Linked DNA regions of Flocculibacter collagenilyticus. The protein of the gene in region 1 interacts with the protein of each later gene in a pairwise test. Links are inferred from orthologs where the notes say so. Each region holds a gene or a part of one and is shown on either strand. Other genes may lie near its edges.

The links.
Region 2: the proteins of zipA (region 1) and ftsZ interact in binary tests that used the Escherichia coli proteins (3 or more experiments, as listed by UniProt). The link is inferred for Flocculibacter collagenilyticus from one-to-one orthologs.

The regions. Positions count from the first base shown.
Region 1 is NZ_CP059888.1:2,352,691-2,369,024, forward strand. What follows is about bases 6,818-9,803. They hold zipA (cell division protein ZipA), read right to left. Parts: upstream 8,867-9,803; coding sequence 7,769-8,866; downstream 6,818-7,768. Other genes in these bases: ligA (NAD-dependent DNA ligase LigA), read right to left, coding at 6,818-7,675; smc (chromosome segregation protein SMC), read right to left, coding at 9,053-9,803. Outside these bases: HUU81_RS10400 (efflux RND transporter permease subunit), read right to left, coding at 1-120; HUU81_RS10405 (TetR/AcrR family transcriptional regulator), read right to left, coding at 180-956; HUU81_RS10410 (phosphoribosylaminoimidazolesuccinocarboxamide synthase), read left to right, coding at 1,232-2,335; xthA (exodeoxyribonuclease III), read left to right, coding at 2,628-3,434; HUU81_RS10420 (hypothetical protein), read right to left, coding at 3,478-3,732; HUU81_RS10425 (hypothetical protein), read right to left, coding at 3,815-4,207; HUU81_RS10430 (cupin domain-containing protein), read right to left, coding at 4,347-4,658; HUU81_RS10435 (DUF2919 domain-containing protein), read right to left, coding at 4,769-5,245; HUU81_RS10440 (DUF3392 domain-containing protein), read right to left, coding at 5,277-5,621; more of ligA, read right to left, coding at 5,630-6,817; more of smc, read right to left, coding at 9,804-12,544; HUU81_RS10460 (AI-2E family transporter), read left to right, coding at 12,771-13,865; quinolinate synthase NadA, read right to left, coding at 14,348-15,403; tol-pal system protein YbgF, read right to left, coding at 16,291-16,334. UniProt on the Escherichia coli protein: Essential cell division protein that stabilizes the FtsZ protofilaments by cross-linking them and that serves as a cytoplasmic membrane anchor for the Z ring.
Region 2 is NZ_CP059888.1:580,232-589,517, reverse strand. Bases 4,316-7,152 are described here. They hold ftsZ (cell division protein FtsZ), read right to left. Parts: upstream 6,426-7,152; coding sequence 5,205-6,425; downstream 4,316-5,204. Other genes in these bases: ftsA (cell division protein FtsA), read right to left, coding at 6,530-7,152; lpxC (UDP-3-O-acyl-N-acetylglucosamine deacetylase), read right to left, coding at 4,316-5,108. Also shown: preprotein translocase subunit SecA, read right to left, coding at 1-2,575; HUU81_RS02585 (M23 family metallopeptidase), read right to left, coding at 2,709-3,629; HUU81_RS02580 (DUF721 domain-containing protein), read left to right, coding at 3,664-4,137; more of lpxC, read right to left, coding at 4,197-4,315; more of ftsA, read right to left, coding at 7,153-7,765; HUU81_RS02560 (cell division protein FtsQ/DivIB), read right to left, coding at 7,768-8,535; HUU81_RS02555 (D-alanine--D-alanine ligase), read right to left, coding at 8,585-9,286. UniProt on the Escherichia coli protein: Essential cell division protein that forms a contractile ring structure (Z ring) at the future cell division site. The regulation of the ring assembly controls the timing and the location of cell division.

The DNA.
Region 1 (16,334 bases):
ATAATCTCCGCGGAAATACAGCTGACCACCACCGTACCCGGCAGCCATGATGAAGATAATCCCAAGCAACAACGTTACCCAAGGTCGAAGCAAAATTGCATCTAACCAGAACCTTTTCATGATTCCATCCCACATTAATGACGAATCGTCATTTTAAGTTAAAATTTTTACAGCACTAACTACCTACTTAGTGCTGCAACCTCTTCTGCGAATACTTCGTCTTTAATACGTTGCCAAGTATTCAAATAGTCCCATTCGCTTGATAAAGGACGCCATCCCATACCATCCATCAACAAACTTAGGTTATGTAATATAGCCATATCATGATCTAACGTGCGAAGCGTTTCAGTTTCATTCGCCACCATTAATAGTGCATTACTACCAAAAGACATTGCCCAATTAGCAAAATTATAGCTGTTAAAGCCCATTCCCATAGAAATATTTAGCTCTTTCTTTTCAACGGCTTCTTTAAAGCTACCTTCGCAAAACTGCGCCATTTCTTTCTCAAGTAACTCTTGCTGCTTTAAATGATGTTCACTCGCTTTTTCACGAACCGCAGGTGTTTTTGCAGTAAGAATGCAAAAAAACAGCGTTGGATGAGTAATACTGTGCAGCCGATAAGCATAATGAACCGCTAAACTGCGCTCACGACTACTACCTTCAAATGCCAATGTTTTTTTGCATAACTGCAAAGAAAGCTTCAAACCTTTGATGCACAGTGCACACAGCAAATCTTCTTTGCTATTAAAGTGATTGTAAACCGTACCTTTTGAGTAATCGCATGCTGCAACAAGTTTATCCATTGTTAAACCAGCAAACCCTTCGCGTTCCATAACAGCTTCAGCAATTTTGAGCAATTCCTGTTCACGATCAGCAATCGTCTGTTGACGTTTGCTTGTTAACTTTCCTATCAGACATTTTTCGTCTTGGTTTTTTTCTCGCTTACAGAAGTTCATTCCACTTGTTTCATCAATCTAAACACTTGCCACATTATTGCCTACTTATGGCTACTAATCAAAATATGACTAATCGTCAAAGTTTGACGCTTCGTCATTTTAGTTATTAAAAAACATTTTTCAATAGCTAGGCCAAAAAAAGTGCATAAGTTTTGTCCAACCAACTTACTGGTACTTAGGAGTGATTTGCATTGTTTAGCCTAAATCTGTCTGTTAAAATTGCGCGCGCTTATCAAACAAATCTCTATAATGACTACCCTACAGGAAATATAGCAATGAGTCTTAGTGATAAAGTGTTAGCCGTTAATGATAATCTTCCTATTCGTACCGACCTACCTGTACATAGCGGCAAAGTTCGCTCTGTATATTGGTTAACCGATGCCGATAGCCGTCGTTTAATAAAAGAAAAAAATTATGACGTGTCGGAAGATTCACCACTGGCAATTATGGTGATCAGTGACCGTATTTCGGCTTTTGATTGTATTTGGCAAGGCGAAGGCGGTTTAAATGGCGTACCTGGCAAAGGCGCTTCGTTAAACGCCATTTCAAATCATTGGTTTAAACTATTCCGTGAACAAGGCTTAGCCGACAGCCATATCCTTGATATTCCCCACCCTTTTGTTTGGATTGTACAAAAAGCAAAACCCGTAATGATTGAGGCAATATGCCGACAATACATTACAGGTTCAATGTGGCGAGCGTACACCAAAGGAGAGCGTGACTTTTGTGGTATACAATTACCTGAAGGACTTGAAAAAGATAGCAAGTTGCCAGAGTTATTAATTACTCCATCTACAAAAGGCATTTTAACAGGTATTCCAGGTGTACCAGAAGCGGATGATGTAAACATCACGCGCCAAAATATTGAAGATAACTACGAAGCGTTTAACTTCAAACAAAAATCAGACATCAACCTTTATGAAAAGTTACTTCAGGAAGGCTTCGATGTGATTAGTAACGCACTCGCCAGCATCGATCAAATTTTCGTAGATACTAAGTTTGAATTTGGCTATGTAAAAGACGCGCAAGGTAACGACAAACTTATTTACATGGATGAAGTGGGCACGCCAGATTCATCACGTATTTGGGATGGCCCAGCCTACCGCGATGGCAAAGTAGTTGAAAACTCTAAGGAAGGTTTCCGCCAAATGCTACTTAACCACTTCCCAGATCCAGATATTTTGTTGAACAAAAATCGCATGGATGAGCGTTTAGCACTGGCTAGAGATAACGAGTTACCTCAAGAAGTGCTGATGGAAGTGTCAAAAACATATATGGACATCGCAGAAAAAATTACAGGTGAAAAAATTCAACTGTCTGAAAATCCAAAAGCTGAGATTATCGAAATTTTAGCGGACCAATACGGTTTAGTAGATTAACAATTAATCCGCTCGTAAAAACGATAGTCATCGTTTTTACGAGCAATCAAGCTAACACTAGTTAATCATTAATAATTTGCACAATGGTGATTTATCTCTCTAGTATGATTCAACTCTTCTTCAGTGTTAAAAGAAACCCAATCCGCAAAAAGAAAAACATAAAGCATTCATTTAATTCATCCGCATCATCCGAACGGCTGGCACCAAAAAGTAAAATTATAGCTTCTCTATCAGCTTAATTTAGCAGTACAATCTCAAACCATATATATCAAAATTACTAGAAATAATATTCATGAAAGTCATTTCCTTCAATATTAACGGGCTACGTGCTCGACTACACCAGTTAAAAGCCGTTATTGATAAACATCAACCCGACGTCATCGGCTTACAAGAAATTAAAGTGCACGATGAGATGTTCCCTTTAGAAGACGTGGAAGCCATGGGTTATCACGTTTATTTCCATGGCCAAAAAGCACATTACGGTGTAGCCATGCTGTGTAAAAAAGAGCCATTAGCAGTGCAGCGAGGTTTTGCAACCGACACGGAAGAGTCGCAGCGCCGTATGATTATGGTGACTTATGAAGATGATAATGGCAAACCAGTAAGAATATTAAATGGCTACTTCCCGCAAGGGGAAAATATCAGCCATGAAACCAAATTCCCATATAAACGACAGTTTTATGCTGATTTAATGCAGCACTTGAATGACAACCACACCAACGATGAAAGTCTAATTGTTATGGGCGACATTAATATATCCCCTATCGATTTAGACATTGGTATAGGTGAAGTAAACCGTAAGCGCTGGCTAAAAACAGGAAAGTGTAGCTTTCAGCCTGAAGAGAGACAATGGCTTGCCACATTAATGGATTGGGGCTTTAAAGATACGTTTAGAGAAACTCACCCAAATGTGAACGACAAATTTTCGTGGTTCGATTACCGCTCAAAAGGCTTTGATGACAACCGAGGCTTACGTATAGACGTTATTTTGGCAACCCCATCACTTGCCGCACAATGTAACGATGTAGGTATTGATTACGAATTACGCGGTATTGAAAAACCATCTGATCACGCCCCAATTTGGGCAACATTTGGGTAAAAGCTATCAGGGGGGCGTTTAGTTGTCCCCCTAAAATGCTGATTCAAGGCTTGTTGCTGGCAGAAACACTAACAATCTTCCAAGACCCATTCTGTTTTGACCAAACTTGGGCACCACCACCCGCGCTATTAACAATCCTTCCATCGTGCAACTTCATGGATTGAATATATTCATTGACTAGGGCGTGTTGACCTTTCGAGGTCATTTTTGCAGCAGTTTGTTTGTCATTTATACAAGACAGAGCAGGTAAAGTGTGGTTATTCCACACGCAACTGCGATAACGCAGTATAAATGGCAAACAAGCGCTGCCTTTGGGTTCATCTAAACGTTTCTTGCTCTTTGTTGTGACGCGCTTACCTGGAATAACCAAGCGACACTTGTCACGCCGCGATCAAAAAACGTTTAGATTGAACAAAATTCGACCTAGAAAGGTCAACACGCCCTAATATGGCTGTATTTTGATCTATGACAGATATTTTCACATTAGTAAATTTGAGAAGCGTGACTTCCTTTATAGATGAGAAGCCATTATTGATTATTGGCGATAAGTCTTCGATAGAGTTCCAGTTTGTTCCATCACTGTTTAAGCCAACAAATTTGTGAGTATTGAAGTGTTCAAAGTAATGCGTTGCATCCAAGTCCTTAGATGCTTGAACAAGGCTTTGAAATGAAGCTAGCACCTCTTTTTTGATTTCTGTGTTATCTGAATTGGCGTGGGTGAGAAGTGAAAATAAAAGAGCACACAAGCTAATTATAAATTTGAGTTTTAACAAATAAATTTCCTTTTCATGTGATATATAGCCGATAACTGCAGCAGACCTGTTGTTAATGACGTTGTGCAATGATGGCAGAGCCATTAAGAAATCAGTTAAAGTAATTCCTTCCTATTGACGAGTAAGTCGTTCATATGTGCTATACGCTACCCTCTGCTTCCACGACTAAGATTCTTGCTGCACCTACTGGATGAGCGACATGTTCAGTTCCAACTGAAGCATAAAAAATATCACCTGTATTTAAAGTTGTAGATTGCTCGACCCCGTTTTCTTTATAAAACATTTTAACAACGCCATCTAGTACAGCAAAAACCTCTTCGCCATCGTTAATGTGCCACTGGTATGGCTTATCAGTCCAATGCAAGCGAGTTGTAATTCCATTCATATTGGCGATGTTTTTAGCACCCCATGCACGTGTTGCTGTAAACTCTTTACTTCTAATGATTTCCATAATAAATCCAAATTAACTGCACCGCCTGAGCAGCTTATAACATCCCGTTAAACGACAAGTAATAGCGGGTTAAAATAATGAAAAACGCACTCCGCCAGCTGTTAATTGTCTTAACTTGAACTGTCATCTTGCGGCCAGTCTTTGAAACTGTCTCTTACCTGCCTGCTACGAAGTAGGTATAACCAGCACCATAAGTTTGCTACTAAGAATATAGCAATATCAATTTGATAAGATAAATTTGATTGCCATGCTTTATATCCTAGTACGACCAAGTCGAGTGTTAAAGAGGTGATAAGTAACACCTTGCCACGACGCCAAATTGCCCCTAAAAACGCTGGACTGCTTTTTCGTCTTAAGACCATCACCACAAAAACAATCAAGGCAAAAAAACCACTGATAAGCGATAAAAAAAAGCTTTCTTGATTGGGATAAACCCAATCAATCACTTTTTGTTGCGTATTAAACTGGGTCAGTGACACTAACCACACCACATACGCTCTGAGTAATAAAATAAGTAGTAAATAAACGCCGACTGGTACTTTTAACGCGCCTTGGCTGTCAAAATCATCTGGTGTGTACAACTTCATTAGCCGTGCTCTTTTGGTTATTAGTTCGCTGTTAAAGGTGTTTCTTTCGTTCAGCTAGTATACCTATAAAAATAAATACCAGTAAGATCACCACTGGCAACATGTGCTTTGGTATAAGGACTAGTTGGCTAGCCAATAATGGTGCTAAAAACACGGTCAACATGCCATAACCAAAAGCACATACCAATACAAATATCAGGGTACGCATAACAAAATGTAAATTACGAATGTGCTTTTTAATAATGCCGTTGATGGTATCACCGTATATAACCAATAAGCTGGCTACTGCTGTTAACGCTATTTCTTGTATGTAGGGTGATAACCACTTGGCTATTTCAACCATTAATGCTGATAAGCTATTTAATACTTCATTCATTGGTATGTTTACACTGTTATGCCGTGATTATTAAGCAATGTAATTAATTCTTCTTCTGTTAATACATCAACACCAAGATCTTGTGCCTTAGTTAACTTAGAGCCTGCTTTTTCACCTGCCACCAAATAGTTAGTTTTGGCTGACACACTGCCAGCAACCTTTGCCCCTAATGACTGTAAGTAGTTTTTAGCATCGCTTCGCGATAACGCTGATAACGTGCCAGTGATGACGTAGGTTAACTCTGTTAAGGGTTGCTCAGACGCTGCCTTTTTTTCGATTTCGGGCCAATTAACGCCCTGCTCGATTAACGCGTCAATAACCGCTAGGTTGTGCTGCTCTTTAAAGAAGTAAAATAAATGCTTAGCAACAATTTCGCCTACATCTGGCACCGCTTGTAATGACTCAACTGATGCAGCTTTAATTGCGTCTAGCGTAAAAAAGTGGTGCGCTAAGTTTTGTGCTGTAGCTTCACCCACCTCACGAATTCCTAAAGCGTATAGGAAACGAGGTAATGTGGTTTGTTTAGCTGCTTCAAGTGCATTAAGCACATTAATTGCCGACTTTTGCCCCATGCGCTCTAAGCTGGTTAACTGCTCTTCAGTTAATTTAAATAAGTCTGCGGGTGTTTGAATAAGGTTCGCGTCTACCAACTGTTCCACAAGTTTGTCGCCAAGCCCATCTACATCAAATGCTTTGCGCGATGCAAAATGCTTAATGGCTTGTTTACGCTGCGCTGCGCAAATTAAGCCGCCTGTACAACGTAGAACAGCCTCACCTTCTACTCGCTCAACTTGTGAATCGCACACTGGGCAAGTTTCAGGAAAAGCGATCTCTTTTTCGCTCCCATCACGCTTACTTTCTACTACCGACACTATTTGCGGAATAACATCACCCGCTCGACGTATAATTACAGTATCACCTATTTTTATCGCCAAACGGTTTATTTCGTCTTGGTTATGTAAGGTTGCATTACTCACTGTGACTCCGCCCACAAATACCGGCTGTAAGCGGGCAACAGGCGTGATGGCGCCTGTTCTACCCACTTGAAATTCTACATCTTGTAGTGTTGTTAACTCTTCTTGTGCGGGAAACTTATAGGCGATTGCCCAACGCGGGGCTCTTGCTACAAAGCCAAGTTTACTTTGTAAATCAATGCGGTTGACCTTATTGACCACACCGTCAATTTCATAACCTAACGTTGAGCGGCGCTGCATGATTGATTGGTAGTACTCAATAATTTCTGCAACGCCCGATACGGCTTTAATTTCAGGGCAAACTGGCATGCCCCATTCTTTTAATTGCATTAGTCGTTGGAAATGCGTATCCGGCAGTGGTTTTTTTTCGTTCTCGACCAGCCCTACAGAATAGGCGTACATCATTAACGGCCTACTGGCTGTTATTTTAGAGTCTAACTGGCGTAAGCTACCTGCTGCGGCATTTCTTGGGTTAACAAACTGTTTTTCATTATTTTCTGCTGCCAACTGGTTAAAACGATGAAAACCATCCAATGGCATAAAAACTTCACCACGTATTTCTATCGTTTCAGGGAAGTCTTCACCACGTAAACTCAATGGTACATTCTTAATTGTTTTAACGTTTTCAGTGATGTTTTCACCAGTGGCACCATCACCTCTTGTTGCGCCACGCACTAATTGCCCGTTTTTATATAATAGCGAAACTGCCAACCCATCAAGTTTTGGCTCGCAACAAAAGTCCAACGTTTCAGATTGCTTTAATCTATCTTTAATACGTTTATTAAACGCATTTAATTCTTCGTCTGAAAAGGCGTTATCTAGTGAAAGCATAGGCACTTCATGCGTGACTTGGCTAAATTTGCGTAACGCCGCCCCACCAACTTTTTGTGTGGGTGAGTCATCCGTTTTAAGTGAAGGATACTCTGCCTCAAGGGCTTTCAACTGATGGAATAAGCGATCATATTCAGCGTCTGGAATCGTTGGCTGATCTAACACATAATAATTATAGTTATGCTCGTTTAACTGTTTTTTGAGTGACGTAATTGTTGCGGCTGCTTGGGCTTGAGGGTCGTTTTGCATAATTCCAGTTCCAAAAATAAACCTCTTTATGCGAAAGAGGTTTATCAAATTAAATATTTTATCAGTGTTTAGAGAGACTCTTGGCTTAAGAGGTTAACCTGCAATGAGTTTTTTGCGTTCAAACTCTCTAATCTTTTCCACATAATGTCTAACAGTTTGCACGGTAAGTACACTTCTACTGTTATCTAACATTTGTGCGTTATAATCTTCAGCTAACTTTTTAGCCGCGTTATGCATCATATTAAAATTTTGCAGGGCATCGCCCGCACAAGGCAATGTCATAAACAAACTTACACCTTGGGTGCTTACTTGTTCCATCGTATCTATGTCAAATGTACCTGGGTTGTACATATTTGCTAGGCTAAATAGTACTGGACCGTTACCGCTATTATCTTGATGGCGATGGAATAAGCCCATATCTGAGTATTTAAAACCTAATGTCAGTAACGTGGGCAATAATGAAGCACCTGGCATCATCTTGTCTTGTGTTACCACATGAATGATTAACACTTCTTCCGCTTGGAGCTCTTCTTCAACTTCTTCATTGCTGTTTGGGCTACTCTCATCATGCGAGAAAGACTGCTCTTGCGTGCTAACTGGCTCAGTAATAGCTTGCTCAGTGAACGCAGGGGCTGTCTCTACCTTGCTATCTTCAAACGCATCGGCATTATTGTTAGTTATTATAGTATGAGCTGTATTATGAGAAGCATCTTGTGACGTGTCTTGATGCATGTGCTGCGAAGAGTAATAAGGCTCGTTTTCAGAAACCGGCGCATCAACTTGCTCAACACTTAAGCTTGGTTCAATAAACTGCTCGCGCGGCTCTACATTTAATTCAAAACTTGCTGAATTAGCTATGTTAGGCTCAACGGCTTGGTGATTAAAGTTAGGCTCTTGACGAGAGTGCTCACCTGTATGGATTGTTGGTGTTTCGCTTGCCGGCATTTCAGGCGCTCTAGTCGCCTTACTCACCACTTTAACTTTGCCTACACCGTATTGGTCAAACCCTTCAGCGTTTGCATCATTGCTCTGCTTTTCGTCACCCGATTCATAAGCATTTATTGTTGAATTATCTAATTTTGAGGCTTTATTGTTCTTTCTTACCGTCCATAGTCCATGAACTAAGAGTCCGCCAATTGCTAAAGCACCAATAATAATAAGTACTAGTCTTAATTCTTCAGCCATATTCATGTTTAATACCTTTTTTCTAAGTGCCTTCTTGCACTTACTTATTCTTGTTATATGTGGGGTCTGAAGACCTTCATTAAAAGACCTTTTGCCTTTTAAGTATTCTAAAACGGTTATCTTTTCAGCTCATACACGCTGTATAACATAGAGCATGTAAACCGCTCAATATTAACGACCAAATTATGAAATTCAAGATGCATCTGCCATTTTTACGGCTTCATCAACATCTACCGCTACCATTCGAGACACGCCAGGCTCGTGCATTGTAACACCAGTTAAGTGTGATGCCATTTCCATCGCCACTTTATTATGGCTAATGTATATAAATTGCACTGTATCTGACATTTCTTTAACCAATTTACAAAAGCGCCCAACATTCGCATCATCTAACGGTGCATCAACTTCATCCAGCATACAAAATGGCGCAGGATTTAATTTAAAAATTGAAAAAACTAAAGACAACGCTGTTAATGCTTTTTCACCGCCCGATAGTAAATGAATGGTAGAGTTTTTCTTGCCGGGTGGCCTAGCCATAATTGTCACCCCAGTCTCTAACAAGTCATTATCCGTTAATGCTAAATAAGCTGCCCCGCCACCAAATACTTTTGGGAATAGCGCTTGTAATCCGTCATTAATTTCGTCGAACGTAGCTTTAAATTTACTGCGAGACTCTTTATCTATCTTTCTTATTGCGCTTTCTAATATTTCCAACGCAGAGGTTAAGTCGTCATTTTGTGCGTCTAAATATGCTTTTCTTTCAGCTTGTACGTCGTACTCTTCTATTGCCGCTAAATTTATTGCACCTAAACGACTAATTGACGCAAAGGTTTTGTCTAGCTTTTGTTGCCATATCTCTTCATTGGCAGAGGCGTCCATTGCATCAGTAATGTCTTTCACACGTAGTTGCATTTCATCTATTTGCTCAAGTATGTTACTCGCCCGCACTAATTCGCCTTCACGCTTTAACTTTGTTTCTTCTTGCTTATCTCGCATAGCTTGAACTTGCGTTAATGTATTATGTTGCGCTTTTTCTAAATGCGACACTTCATGTGCTAATGACTCACTTTTAATCGCATAAGACTTTACGTCTTCTTCCGCTTGTAAATGCTTTGAAAGCGTTTCTTGCTGCTCTGCCAATAGGGCATCAATTGGCGGCTCACTTTCGTTAAGTTGTTCATTAATCAGTGTATATCTTTCGTTAAGACTCGCTAATTGCGTTTTAGTTCGATTAATTGCTAACTCGTTTGCACTTAGCTGCGAGCGATAGTCTTGCATTGAAAGTTTTAATTGAGTAACAGCAGCTTGTTCTGTGTGTAGTTGAGCATTTATCAACTGAAGTTGCTGCGAATATTTTTCTTTATTCAACACAATATCTTCATGCCCTTGCTCTGCTGTTAATAGCTGTTGCTTTAAGCCATCGTTCTGCTCTTCTAGCTCTGGAAGGCTATGCGCGAGTGTATCTAATTCAGCATTCTTTTCTTGTATTGTGCGGCCTAATTTTTCATGGGTATTTGTTAATTTTAACGAGTGCTGCTTTAGCATGTTTACTTCTGTCGTTAAACCCGCATAACTCGTCTGTGCCTGCTGCAACTTGTTAGTACTATCTTCTAACTTATCTGCCAAAATGCAATTTTGCTGGCTGAACGTGCTAAGTTGTTGATCAATTTTTTCTAGTGACGTTTGCTTTGTTTTAATCGACTCTTTTAATTGGTTTATTGTTTCCTGGCGTTTAAAAAAGCCTAATTGGTTATCTTTGGTTACCGACTTAACCCAGTTATCACCTCCCATTATCCCTTCTGGTGTGATCCAACTAGAAAATTCCGGTGAGAGCAAAGTCGCTCGCTCACTTGCCGATTGATCAACAATTTGTATGTAATTAAAGAAATTAGGGTAGCAACCGTCAACAATAACTGAGGCTAAGCTTTTATTATTTAGATTAGCTTGTGCGTTGTTCTGCCACACCAATAAATAAGAGTCGTCAGGCATTTCGTTAAGTAACAGCTCACTTGAATCTACGAAAATGACTTGTTGTTGTGTTGCGCCCCCCATTAGCGCAACTTCAACGGCGGTTTGCCACCCATCTTTAACTGTTATCTGCTCAAGCAAATAAGATGTAGAAAGGTTTTGTTTGTTTAACCAATTAGATAACTCATTATTCGAGTTTTCAATAAACTGCTGCTGAAATGCTTCAAGCAACTTTAATTCAGCTTGAATATCTAACAATCCCTTTTCCTGCTGGCGTTGCTCTTTATCGCATAATTGCTGCTGTTCTTGTAATTCCGTATATTGCTGCGCTAACTCTGCTTTCAGACGAGTATATGCTTCAATATCATCATGTACTTTTTCTTGCGCTTCTAGCTTTTGCGCGATGACTAATGAGTCAGCCTCAACATCCAAACTGGCTTGCTCTGCAAGTAGCTCTGCTAAACGCTCTTTTACTTGGTTAATTTGATTTCGTTTAGTTTGGATAGCAGAGTTATGCTGAGTTAATTGCTGCTTGAGCTTCGAGGTATTATGAAGCACATGCTCCCATTGATGTTGATTGTGATCGTAATGCGCTTGAGTTTGTTCCAACTGTTCACGAAGTTGCGCTAATCTGGCTTCATGTAAGGCCAACTCTGGCTCAGCAGTACTGAGCAGGGCTTCAAGCTCCTCATGGCGCGCTTGCTCAGTAAGCTGGAAGTCGGTTAGTTGCACTAACGACTCTTTAAGCTGAATTGCTTCTTGATTAAGTGAACGCTTCTTATGTTTTGTATGTTCAATACTTTGTTCAATACGTGTTAAGTCTGCACCAACTTGATAATAGTATTGCTGCACTTCACCATGCTTGGTTTTAACTTCTTCAATCTGCGCTTTAATTGATAAGACTGTTTTTTCACTAGCGCGTTGGTCGGCAATACATTTCTCTATACTTGCATCACTTTCTTTTAATTGTTGCTCAAGCAACATCACTTGTTGGTTGTAACGCTGCCACTTTAGTGCGAGTAGTTCAGACTTATATTTACGCTCTGTCGCTTTTAATTCTTTGTAGCGCTTTGCTGAAGCAGCTTGGCGTTTAAGCTTATCTAGCTGAGTAGAGAGCTCTTCTCTAACATCTTCAAGGCGTTCGAGGTTATCACGAGTATGTCGTATTCTATTTTCGGTTTCTCTGCGTCGTTCTTTATATTTAGAAATACCCGCAGCTTCTTCAATAAATACACGTAAATCTTGTGGCTTAGACTCTATCAAGCGAGAAATCATTCCTTGCTCGATTATCGCGTAGCTGCGCGGCCCTAATCCTGTGCCTAAGAAGATATCGGTAATGTCTCGCCGTCTACATTTAGTGCCATTTAAAAAGTAGGTGGATTTTGACTCACTGGTGACCTGTCGTTTAATCGCAATTTCATTACGATTTGCTAAACTACCTTCCAGTTTTCCTAAGGTGTTAGTAAACAACAATTCTACACTGGCTTGTGATACTGGCTTACGCTGCGTAGACCCATTAAAAATAACATCTGTCATAGCATCGCCACGTAAATTTTTTGCCGAGCTTTCACCCAATACCCAACGTACTGCATCAATGATATTGGACTTTCCACAGCCATTTGGACCGACAATTGCAGTCATTTGATCTGGAAAAGGAATAGCTGTTGGATCAACAAAAGACTTAAAACCAGCAAGTTTTATCTGCTTTAGACGCATTTACCCCATTTATCCTACCAATTACCAGCTTAAATCACTCTTAAAAGCTTTACTGCCATAATGTTGTACTGTAACAGATATCAACATTGATGCCATATCATTATGAATAGTGGCCGCATATTCGTTGTCATCTGGCTATGAATTCAGCGCCAAAAGTAATGGCTATACAAAGTGTTCTTATAGTATTTATAATGCCTAACTTCGCAGTAACAAAAATGGAATGAAAATGTTTAGAGAACAATCACCTGTATTAAGGGCATTACTTATTTGTGCCTGCCTCATTATTATACTTGCTGGGATTAAAGCAGCCAGCGCTATCATCGTTCCGTTTTTATTATCTGTCTTTATTGCCATTATTTGTAATCCATTAGTGTCTTGGCTAATGCGGCTTAAACTTCCAAAATCCTTAGCCGTTTTTACTGTAATCTTGTTAGCACTCACTATCGGTTTATCCATTGCAGGCTTGGTTGGGCAATCATTTAATGACTTTTCTCTGCAAATGCCGACTTATAAAACCAAGTTAAGTGAAGAATTAACATGGATAGTTAACAAACTGGCAGAGTTTAATATTTTTATTAATAAAGAGCAGTTATTGTCGCTATTTGATCCAAGCATTGCCATGTCTATGGTCGCTAAAATGCTAAGCGGTTTGGGCGGAGTTATGGCTAATCTTTTTTTAATTATCCTAACCGTTATTTTTATGCTGTTTGAAGCAAGCTCAATTCCTAAAAAAATTCATGTTGCGTTAGACGACCCAACCATGAAGCTTCAACACATCGATCGTTTCCTACATTCAGTCAACCGTTACTTAGCAATTAAAACCGTCATCAGCCTAATTACTGGCGTCATTGTCACTATTATGCTGTGGGCATTCGGCGTGGATTACTTTTTATTATGGGGGGTGGTCGCCTTCCTAATGAACTACATACCTAATATTGGCTCTATCTTTGCGGCAGTGCCAGCTGTATTAACTGCACTGGTTGTATTGGGTCCTGCACAAGCAGGCTTTATTGGTTTGGGTTATATCTTAATTAATACGTTAATGGGTAACGTGATTGAGCCTCGATATATGGGACGTGGTGTTGGCCTCTCTACACTTGTCGTCTTTTTATCATTAATCTTTTGGGGCTGGTTACTTGGCACTGTAGGTATGCTGTTAAGTGTGCCGCTAACGATGATAGTAAAAATTGCACTTGAAGCCAGTGATGAAGGAAATTGGCTAGCAACGCTGTTAGATTCTGAAGAAAAACATGAAAGTAACTCAGCAGAAGCGCAAGAAGTTGACACTACTAAAGACGCTAAACAAGAAGCGATATCTTAAAACACAGGTAGTACACTATGTTGGAGCTAAGGATTTATGCTTTAGCTCCAATTTTCTGCGTCTGAGCATGCTTTGAAAATTAATAAGCTTGAATTGATAATGAGATTAATGGGCGACTATATTTGAATTGAATTACTGTTTTTTGAATTGAGCTACTGAGCGAGCTACTGAATGAGTATAAAGATGTGAAATAAGTATAAAAATGGCGGAGAGAGAGGGATTCGAACCCTCGTTAGGGATTAACCTAAACACACTTTCCAGGCGTGCGCCTTCAGCCACTCAGCCATCTCTCCGCATTATTCAATTAGCTGTGTCGCTAACTGAGCCGCTATTAACATTAACAGCGGCAGGTATAGTAGGTAATTAATTATTGGGTTTCAAGTTTTTTATGCGTAACCCAGCTTAGTTGCTTAATATTTACTCCTTAACATGCCTTTTCACTCACTTTCATATAAAAGCGCTAAAAAGAACAGGTAGTAATATTATGCGTTACCTTTTACGGTTACCTTGTTCTCTGCTGCAAAGTTAAGCATTCTGTGTAACGGAATGAGTGCTTTTTCTCTTAAATCCGCATCTACAAAAATTTCATGACCTTCAGCATCAAGTAATGACTTTTCAATTGCTTGTAAGCCGTTCATAGCCATCCAAGGACAATGCGCACAACTTCTACACGTTGCACCATTACCGCCTGTTGGGGCTTCAATAAACGTCTTATTTGGTTGCTTTTGCTGCATCTTATAAAAAATGCCTTTATCAGTTGCAACAATAAACTTACTGTTAGGCATTGTTTCACTGGCTTTGATCAGCTGACTGGTTGAGCCAACCGCATCTGCAAGATCTACCACTGAAGCAGGTGACTCTGGGTGTACTAACACAGCTGCATCAGGATGTTGTTGCTTTAATTCTACGAGTGCTTTTGCTTTAAACTCATCATGCACAATACAAGCGCCTTGCCACATTAGCATTTCAGCACCCGTTTGTTTTGAAATATAAGCACCTAGGTGGCGATCTGGTCCCCAGATAATTTTCTTATCTTCAGAGTCTAAGTGTTCAACAATTTCTAGTGCCACACTCGACGTGACAACCCAGTCAGCTCGTGCTTTTACCGCAGCTGACGTGTTAGCGTATACAACAACGGTATGATCAGGGTGTTGATCACAAAAATCTGAGAACTCGTCCGCAGGGCAGCCTAAATCCAATGAGCATGTAGCTTCTAAATCTGGCATAAGCACTGTTTTTTCGGGTGTTAAAATTTTTGCGGTTTCCCCCATAAATTTTACACCAGCAACAATTAATGTTTTCGCCTTATGGTTATTGCCAAAACGTGCCATTTCTAATGAGTCGGCAACACAACCACCTGTTTCTTCAGCAAGTGCTTGAATTTCTGGATCCGTATAATAATGGGCAACTAATACCGCATCACGCTCAATCAATAACTTTTTAATACGTGACTTATACGCTACCTTTTCTTCTACAGACAAAGGCATTGGTTTTTTAGGAAAAACGAAGTCTGTTGAAACTGTTTGAAGCTGACTCATTTATCTCACTATCATTCAATTTAAAAAATAGGGTGCGGATTATACGCCATTTAATACGCCAGTTGTATGCTTTGACCATAAAATATGAAGATTGGTTTATAGCAATTTGCTATAGCGCATAATTAGCTGAAAGCTAAGTTATATAAGGGAGGGAGATTATCAAATACAATGGTGGGTCATGAAGGATTTGAACCTTCGACCAATGGATTAAAAGTCCACTGCTCTACCAGCTGAGCTAATGACCCGCAAAGGGATTGTATAAAATGGTGGGTCATGAAGGATTTGAACCTTCGACCAATGGATTAAAAGTCCACTGCTCTACCAGCTGAGCTAATGACCCCCAATAGGGTTGTATTAAGTGGTGGGTCATGAAGGATTTGAACCTTCGACCAATGGATTAAAAGTCCACTGCTCTACCAGCTGAGCTAATGACCCACTTAATACAGATTTACGTTACAACATTTGACCAAAAAATTGGTGGGTCATGAAGGATTTGAACCTTCGACCAATGGATTAAAAGTCCACTGCTCTACCAGCTGAGCTAATGACCCAAATGTTGTTTCTACTTTTTATATTGCCCACCTAAAAATAAGTGGTGGGTCATGAAGGATTTGAACCTTCGACCAATGGATTAAAAGTCCACTGCTCTACCAGCTGAGCTAATGACCCAATATAAAAAATAGCGGTGGTGGGTCATGAAGGATTTGAACCTTCGACCAATGGATTAAAAGTCCACTGCTCTACCAGCTGAGCTAATGACCCACCGCGGGCGCATATAATACTTATTTAAGAATTTAGTGCAACCTAAAGTTGCGATTAATTACTAATTTAAGCGTTACATGTTCAATAAACGACCTAAAGCACTTAAAGTCGTATATTAATCGTACTTATCGTAATGTTTTCAAGCGAGATTGAGCCAAACCCGCAACTG
Region 2 (9,286 bases), 1.8 Mb from region 1 along the record:
CAGACTCATGCTGGTACTCATGTGGCACGTCTTCAGCTTTACGGCGCTGCTCTTCAACAACTTCAACATCTTCTTCCGCACGCACTTCAACTTTACTAAGAATGCTCACTACATCTGATTTTAAGTTTTCAAGCATATCTGAGAATAGTTCGAATGACTCTTTCTTATACTCTTGCTTAGGATTCTTTTGTGCATAACCACGTAAATGAATGCCTTGACGCAAGTGATCCATTGCCGCCAAATGATCTTTCCAATGCTGGTCAAGACTTTGTAACATGATTGACTTTTCAAACTGACGTAACACACTTTCGCCAACCATTGTTTCTTTCATACGATATACTTCAACGATTTCAGCCAAAATGCGCTCACGCAGCTTTTCTTCAAATAACTTATCGTCTTCATCTAGCCACTTTTGAATAGGCAAATTAACCGCAAAATCAACGCGGATACGCTCTTCAAGGCCTTCAATATTCCACATTTCATGCAATGACTGTGGTGGTATATATTGATCGATAATACTGCTCAGCACATCCTCACGAATTGCACTAATTGTTTCGCTAATATCGCCTTCATCAAGTAGCTCATTACGTTGCTGGTAAACCACTTTACGTTGATCATTAGCAACGTCATCAAACTCCAACAATTGCTTACGAATGTCAAAGTTACGCGTTTCTACTTTACGTTGTGCATTTTCAATTGCTCGGTTAACCCAAGGGTGCTCAATGGCTTCCCCTTTTTCCATACCTAGCTTGCGCATCATATTCGCAACACGTTCTGAAGCAAAGATACGCATTAACGGATCTTCCATTGATAAATAGAAACGAGACGAACCTGCATCACCTTGACGACCAGAACGACCACGTAGCTGATTATCAATACGACGTGATTCATGGCGTTCTGTACCAATAATATGCAAACCGCCAGCATCTAATACTTGCTTGTGACGAGCTTGCCATTCTTCTTTTATCTTCGTAGCTGCTTCAGGCGATGGATTTTCCAGCTGAGATGTTTCAAGTTGCCAATTACCACCTAATACAATATCGGTACCACGACCAGCCATGTTGGTGGCGATCGTTACTGCACCTGGACGACCTGCATCGGCAATAATTTGTGCTTCTTGAGCGTGGAACTTAGCATTTAGCACACTATGTTTGATTTTTGCTTTGTTAAGAATATTTGATAAATACTCTGAAGTTTCAATCGATACCGTACCCACAAGAACAGGCTGGCCGCGTTCTTGGCAGTCACGAATATCTTCGACGATCGCATCGTATTTTTCAGCTGCCGTTAAATAAACCAAATCCGCTCTATCATCTCTAACCATAGGCTTATTGGTAGGCACAATTATCGTTTCTAACCCATAGATCTGCTGAAATTCGACCGCTTCTGTATCAGCTGTTCCTGTCATGCCAGATAGTTTGTTATAAATACGGAAGTAATTCTGGAATGTAATTGATGCAAGTGTTTGGTTTTCATTTTGAATTTTCACACCTTCTTTAGCTTCAACTGCTTGGTGTAAACCTTCAGACCAACGACGACCTTCCATTGTACGGCCAGTATGCTCATCAACAATAATGATTTGATCGTCTTTAACAATGTAGTCAACATCTTTTGTGAATAGCTTATGCGCACGAAGTGCAGCGTATACGTGATGCAATAACGAGATATTTGCTGGCGAATATAAAGAGTCGCCCTCTTCCATTAACTTTCTTTCAACCAAGATTTCTTCAACACGTATTTGGCCACGCTCTGTTAAGAAAACTTGTTTCGCTTTTTCATCTACCGTGAAGTCGCCGTCGCCTTCAACCCCTTCTTCATCTTCTTTTTCTTGCTGCTCTAGCAGTGGAACAATAAGATTAACCGCCTGATAAGATGCAGAGCCGTCTTCAGTAGGCCCTGAAATAATTAATGGAGTACGCGCTTCATCAATTAAAATTGAGTCTACTTCATCAATAACAGCAAAATTAAGTGGGCGCTGTACACGATCATCTGTGCTAAAAGCCATGTTGTCGCGCAAATAGTCAAAACCAAACTCATTATTGGTGCCGTAAGTAATGTCAGCCTGATAAGCCGCTTTCTTATCGCCGCCCATCATGTTCGGGATATTACAACCAACGGTCATACCAAGGAAATCAAACAGCGGTCTGTTTGTATCTGCATCGCGCTGGGCTAAGTAATCATTTACCGTGATAACATGCACACCTTTACCAGACAGGCCATTTAAGTAGGCAGGTAAAGTAGCCGTTAACGTTTTACCTTCACCTGTACGCATTTCAGATATTTTACCTTTATGAAGTACAATACCGCCTATCAGCTGTACGTCAAAGTGGCGCATGCCAAATACACGCTTACTCGCTTCACGTACAACGGCAAATGCTTCAGGCAATATCGCATCTAAGCTTTCGCCTTTGCTAATACGCTCTTTAAATTCTGCGGTTTTTTGCTTTAGCTGATCGTCTGACAGTTTTTCTAAATCTGCTTCTAACGCGTTGATTTGTTCTACAACTTTTCGTAAAGACTTTACGTATCTGTCATTACGACTTCCAAATAATTTTTTAAAAAGTTTACCTATCATGTTTCTCAACCGTTAACCGCTGCACTTTTGGCAAGTGCTTAAAGCATTTTATTAGAGTTATAAATAAAGCAATCGGCCAGTAAGGCCGATTGCAAGATTCTGTCGATAAGGACGATATTAGCGCTGTGTCACGTTATTTCGTTCGTCGGTGTACATATTTCAAAGGATCAAGCTGCTGGCCTTTGCGAATAATCTCGTAATGTACATGAGGACCAGTGGAACGTCCAGTGCTGCCCATTTTAGCGATTGTCTGACCTTTTTCCACTACATCGCCTACATTTACTAAGATTTTTTTGTTATGGCCATAACGAGTTTTCAAACCTTTGCCGTGATCAATCTCGATTAGTTCTCCATAGCCAAACCTTTCGCCAGCCCACGTAACTACTCCAGACCCCGTGGACACTATATCAGCCCCTTCTTTACCTGCAAAGTCGATCCCTTTATGCATCGCTGGCATTTTAGTGAATGGATCTTTACGCATGCCATAATATGATGACAGCCAGCCTGAACTAATTGGCCTACCCGAAATATAAACACCATCTTCAATATGGTGATTGAGGAGGATAGATTCAAGTAGCTGCATCTTTCTTTCTTGATCATCTAGTGTTAAGACCATGTCATCCATTTCAGATATCATCGTAGAAACATCAACCGTAACTTCCTCTGCCGTACTTTGTGCTGGCCCACCTAGTGCAAGTACTTGTTCAAAATTAAATTCATCTTGAGGAATATCTGCCACTTCTGCGAGTTTTTCGCCAAATGCATTAAGTCGGTTAATTTGGCCTTGCACCTCAGCGAGTTTTAGCTTCATGGCTGCAAGTTGATGCTTGGCTTGATTTTTTAAAGCAATGAGGTCATTTTTTTGGATGCTATATTCTTCTTGAGATGCAAGAAGTTGCTGATGAACCCGCTGAGATTCGCGGTAATTTGACAAACCACTACTAGCAGCAATAATGACTGTGATTAGCGCTGCAAAAACGATTAGCGTCTGCGGTTTTGTTAACCTAGACGAAAATCTTAGATTCTTACCACGATAAAAAACTGTTAAACTCATATATATAAACTTGTTGATTCCGCAAGGCTCATCCATGCATAAGCAGAATACACCTCAATCATTAACTCAATTGCTAGGAACAAAAAGCAACACCCTTAGCTCTTTTGCAGTTAAAGGGGCACTATTAAATCGCTTTACTGATTTTCTAGCAAAATATGTGTTCGAAAACACTGGATTAAACATATCTGATACATGTCAGGTTAGCAATTATCGCTCAGGAATGCTAGTTATTGAAACCTTTTCACCCGCCGTTGCAATGCGCCTTAACTACGTAAAAGGCGGAATTTTAACAGCTTTTCGCACTGAATTTATTGCAGAATTAGCTAACATAGAAATTAAAGTGGTACCCAAAGAACAGCTCAAAATAGAAAAAGAACCTGATTTACCACCTAAACACCTTTCTCAAAATGCGGCTAATGCATTACGCGATGCTGCACAACATGTACCTGATAGCTTGAAAGAAAAATTAGAACGATTAGCAGCGCTTGCTGATAAAAATAAATCATAATGAGCAAATACAAAAAAAGGAGCTTTCGCTCCTCTTTATAAGAATCTATAACTCAACAACTAGGCAGTTTGTGCCGCCAGAACCGTTTTAGGTGCATCCGCTGCATTTTCAAAGGTAACAAATTCCCATGCATCTTGCTGGCTCATTAACTCACATAACAACAAGTTGTTTAGGGCATGGCCCGACTTATACGCTGATACTTCACCCAATAGGGGATGGCCCGCCATATACAAGTCGCCAACTGCGTCCAATATTTTATGCTTTACAAACTCATCATCATAACGCAAGCCGTCTGTATTAAGTACCTTGTACTCATCTAGTACAACGGCATTATCCATGCTGCCACCAAGCGCTAAATTATTAGCATGTAAATACTCAATATCATGCATAAAACCAAACGTGCGCGCACGACTAATCTCATTAATAAAGTTTTGCGGTGTTACACTCAATGTCATTACTTGTTGAGACTGCGAAATAACTGGATGATCAAAATCAATCGCAAAATTAATCTTAAACTCGTTTGCTGGTTTGATTTCAGCCCACTTATCGCCTTCTTCCACACGAATAGTGCGCTTAACACGAATGAATCGTTTCGCACTATTTTGCGCTTCAATACCTGCTTGTTGAAGAAGATAAATAAATGGTAATGAGCTGCCATCCATAATAGGGATTTCTGCTGAATCAACATCAATCACTAAGTTATCAATAGCAAGTGCAGATACGGCCGCCAGTAAATGCTCGGTTGTGGATAAACGAACTCCTTGTTCATTAACCAAACACGTACACATGGTCGTATCACCAACTAGCTCAGGCGTTATTTTAAACTCCACGACAGGATCAAGATCAATACGACGGAATACAATACCTGTATTTTCCGGCGCAGGTCGGAGAGTAAGCGTAACCTTTTCTCCCTTATGAAGACCAACTCCTGTTGCTGTTACTGATGTTTCGACTGTACGTTGTTTAATCATACAAACCTTATATAAAAAGTTGTTTATATTTTAAGCATCACTTATAAAGTGGCGGCGTATTATATAAAAAACTGCACCAATCTGCAAATTTACCAATTAATCCGCTTGTTTTCTCAAAAATGCTGGAATATCAAAATAATCCGCATCAGCATTCGGCGACGTTGCTACATTTTGCGAAGACACAGGTTGCGCTTGCATTTGTGGCTGTGCCTGAACTTGTTGCTGAGGCACCGCTGTTGTACGTTCTATAATTGGCGCAGCAGAACTGTTATCGTACGAACCTGTCGCTTTATATTCTGGTACTTTGGTTTCTACTGGCTTTGAAGCCATACCAGACACCAATTGAATATCTGGCTTTGCTTCACCGCCAATTCCCGTTGCAACTACAGTTACGCGCAGTTCATCAGTCATTTCAGGATCGATAACTGCACCTACCACTACCGTTGCATTTTCTGATGAGAATGCTTTAACCGCATTACCAACCGTTTCAAATTCTTCAATGCTAATATCCATACCAGCAGTAATATTAACTAAAATACCTTTCGCACCAGACAAATCAACATCTTCAAGTAATGGGCTAGAGATAGCCGCATCCGCCGCTTCTTCAGCACGATCTGGGCCACTTGCAATACCGGTTCCCATCATTGCGGTGCCCATTTCAGACATAACCGTTCGAACATCCGCAAAGTCGACATTAATTAAGCCTGGGCGGGTAATTAGCTCTGCAATACCTTGTACCGCACCTAGTAATACGTTATTTGCCGCTTTAAACGCATCAAGCAAACTAGTGCCTTTACCTAACACTTTTAAGAGTTTGTCGTTAGGAATGGTGATTAATGAATCAACATGTTGAGAAAGCATATCAATGCCCTGCTCAGCATAATTCATGCGCTTTTTACCTTCGAAAGGAAATGGCTTAGTAACAACGGCAACCGTTAGTATTCCCATTTCACGCGCTACATCAGCAACAACTGGAGCTGCGCCTGTACCTGTTCCACCACCCATGCCTGCGGCGATAAAGATCATATCTGCGCCTTGCAACGTTTGGCGAATTGTTTCACGATCTTCTTCTGCTGACTGACGACCAATTTCCGGGTTTGCACCAGCACCTAATCCTTTAGTAACGTTAGTGCCTAATTGTATAGTGGTGTTTGCATTTGAATTTCTCAATGCTTGCGCATCAGTATTTGCTGTTACAAACTCAACACCTTCGATTGTTTGTTGAACCATATGTTCAACTGCATTACCACCGCCGCCACCGACGCCGACTACTTTGATAATTGCTTCTTCGCTATGATTTTCCATTAACTCAAACATAGACCTACTCTCCGTTACTTTGCTTACTAATTTTATTAAACTTTAATATTCTTATATGCTGTTAGACTGCTCGCTATTAATAGCAGCATCGACTTTCCGTTTAGTTAAAACTCACCTTTAAACCAGCTAGAGATGCGATTAACTAGACCACTCATACCTTCCTGTTGAGTAGCATCCTGACGACTTAATCCTTGCTTTTCTTTGCCATATAGCAGTAAACCGACTGCCGTTGCATAAGACGGGTCATCAACATAGTCGGTTAACCCTACAATGTTGGTTGGTGCTCCTAAACGCACTGGCATTTGGAAGATTTCTTCAGCAAATTCGATTGCGCCTTCCATTTTTGCCGTACCACCTGTTAATACAACGCCCGCTGCAATTTGATCTTCAAGTCCACTGTTACTAATTTCCTCTGCAATCAATTCAAAAATTTCTTGATAGCGCGGCTCCACAACTTCAGCTAGCGTGTGGCGCGACATCGAACGAGCTGGTCGACCGCCTACACTTGGTACTTCAATATTCTCTTCCATGCTAGCCATACTTCTTACTGCACAAGCGTATTGCACTTTAATTTGTTCAGCATGACTGATTGGCGTTCTAAATATTTTGGCAATATCACTGGTAACTTGATTACCTGCTACAGGGATAACTGCAGAATGCCTTAATGCGCCATTTGTAAAAATTGCAATATCAATGGTGCCGCCACCTACATCAACAACGCAGGCACCCAGTTCTTTTTCATCATCGGTTAACACCGCATAGCTTGATGCAAGTGCACTAAATATCAGTTGATCAGCTTGCAACCCACAGCGCTCAATACATTTGACGATGTTTTTTGCCATATCATTGGCACAACTAATAATATGTACTTTGGCTTCCATTCTTACACCAGACATGCCAATTGGGCTTTTAATACCTTCTTGCATATCAACCGAAAACTCTTGTGGTAAAACGTGTAATGTACGTCGCTCAGCCGACATGGGAACTGACTTTGCAGCATGGATCACGCTATCAACATCTTCTTGCGTTACCTCTGCGTCGTTAATGGGTACCATGCCATTTTCGTTTTGGCATCTAACATGTTTACCTGATAGCCCCAAAAACACAGATGAAATACGACAATCAGCCATTAACTCTGCTTCATCAATTGCGCGTTGTACCGACTGAATCACCAAGTTTAAGTCGTTTACACCACCCTTATCCATGCCATGTGACGGATGTGCACCAACTCCCACAATGCTTAGTTTATTGTCGGGCGTAATTTCCCCAACTAACGACACTATCTTCGATGTGCCAATATCTAAGCCAACAATTAAATTTCGTTCAGTCACTTTTGACATGTTTAACTCTTTTGTAATTCTTCATTATTTGACTTCCATTTCACCGCTAATCCTGTGTCGTATCGTAAATCGACAACATCAATTTGCGCATTATTATGCGTGGATATAGTGGGATATAAATCTATAAACCACTGAACCCGCTCTACCGTTTCTTTCTGCCCTAATTGCAATTGAATGCCATTACTTAATACAACTTGCCAAGCAAAACGCTCTGACAATAACAACTCTTTAATCTCAAAATCATTAATTTTGAGTAATGCATTTAACCCTTTAAACTCTCGCCACGCGTCGATTTCACTACCTTCTGGGCCAAACAATTTAGGTAATAAACGTTGCTCTGGTGCAATTGGCGCTGAAAATACTTCACTATTTACGTTTAATAACAAGTCGTTATTCCAAATCGCAACAGCTTGTTGCTCAACCACATAAATATGTAATTTACCCGGCCACTGTTTCCTAATTGAGGCGCTGTAAATCCATGGTAGTGCCTCTACTTGCTGCTGCACCTGATTAACATCTAGGTCAAATAAGCTGGTAAATTGCTCTGGTGTAATGGCTTGTGTGATCATTTCTTCGTTAGTATGGTGCCGTTCACCCATAATAATAATTTCACTAACCGGCGCGTCTCCGCCCTCACCTAACCAAAAAACCACTTTTTGACCAACATAAGTAAGCCCTACCAATACAACAACAAAAAACATCACCCCTAGCCAAAATGACCAGTTTAAGTAACGCGACTTCGCCAATAGCATTGGTAGCTGCTTATCCATCCTTATTTACACTCACTGTTGAGTGGTAATTGCAAAACGTGAATTAAGTTCAATTATTTTTACCTTTAACAATTGCCATACACAGCTCGCTAAACGACAATCCATAAGCCGCCGCTGCCATTGGCACTAATGACTTCTCCGTCATCCCAGGAACTGAATTCACTTCTAATAAGTACATATTTCCTTGTTGATCTTGCATAGCATCAACTCTGCCCCAGCCCTTAGCACCAACCGCTTTAAATGCACGCAATGCATGTTGCTGTAATTGTTTAGATTGTGCGTCTGGTAAGTCACAAGGACAAAAATACTCTGTATTTGATGACTGATACTTAGCACTGTAATCATAAAATTGGTGCGGTGTACGCATCTCGATCACGGGTAGTGCCTCGCCATTGAGGATTGATACAGTAAACTCTCTGCCTTCAATCCATTGCTCAATCAAAACTTCCTCATCAAACTTAAATGCCTGCTCAATTGCTTGATGTAATGAATTCACAGAGTCAGCCATCGCCATGCCAATACTTGATCCTTCATTGGCAGGTTTCACCATCACTTTGCCGCCTAGCTCAGCCAACAATTTAACGCAATCAACGTTTTCATCTTTTAGTGCAATACCGTAATTTGCCGTAGGTAAACCTAGTGCAGTGAAAATATGCTTTGTTCTCACTTTATCCATGGCAATAGCCGAACCAAGTACATTTGAGCCTGTGTACGGTATACCTAAATGTTCCAACGCCCCTTGGATTGAGCC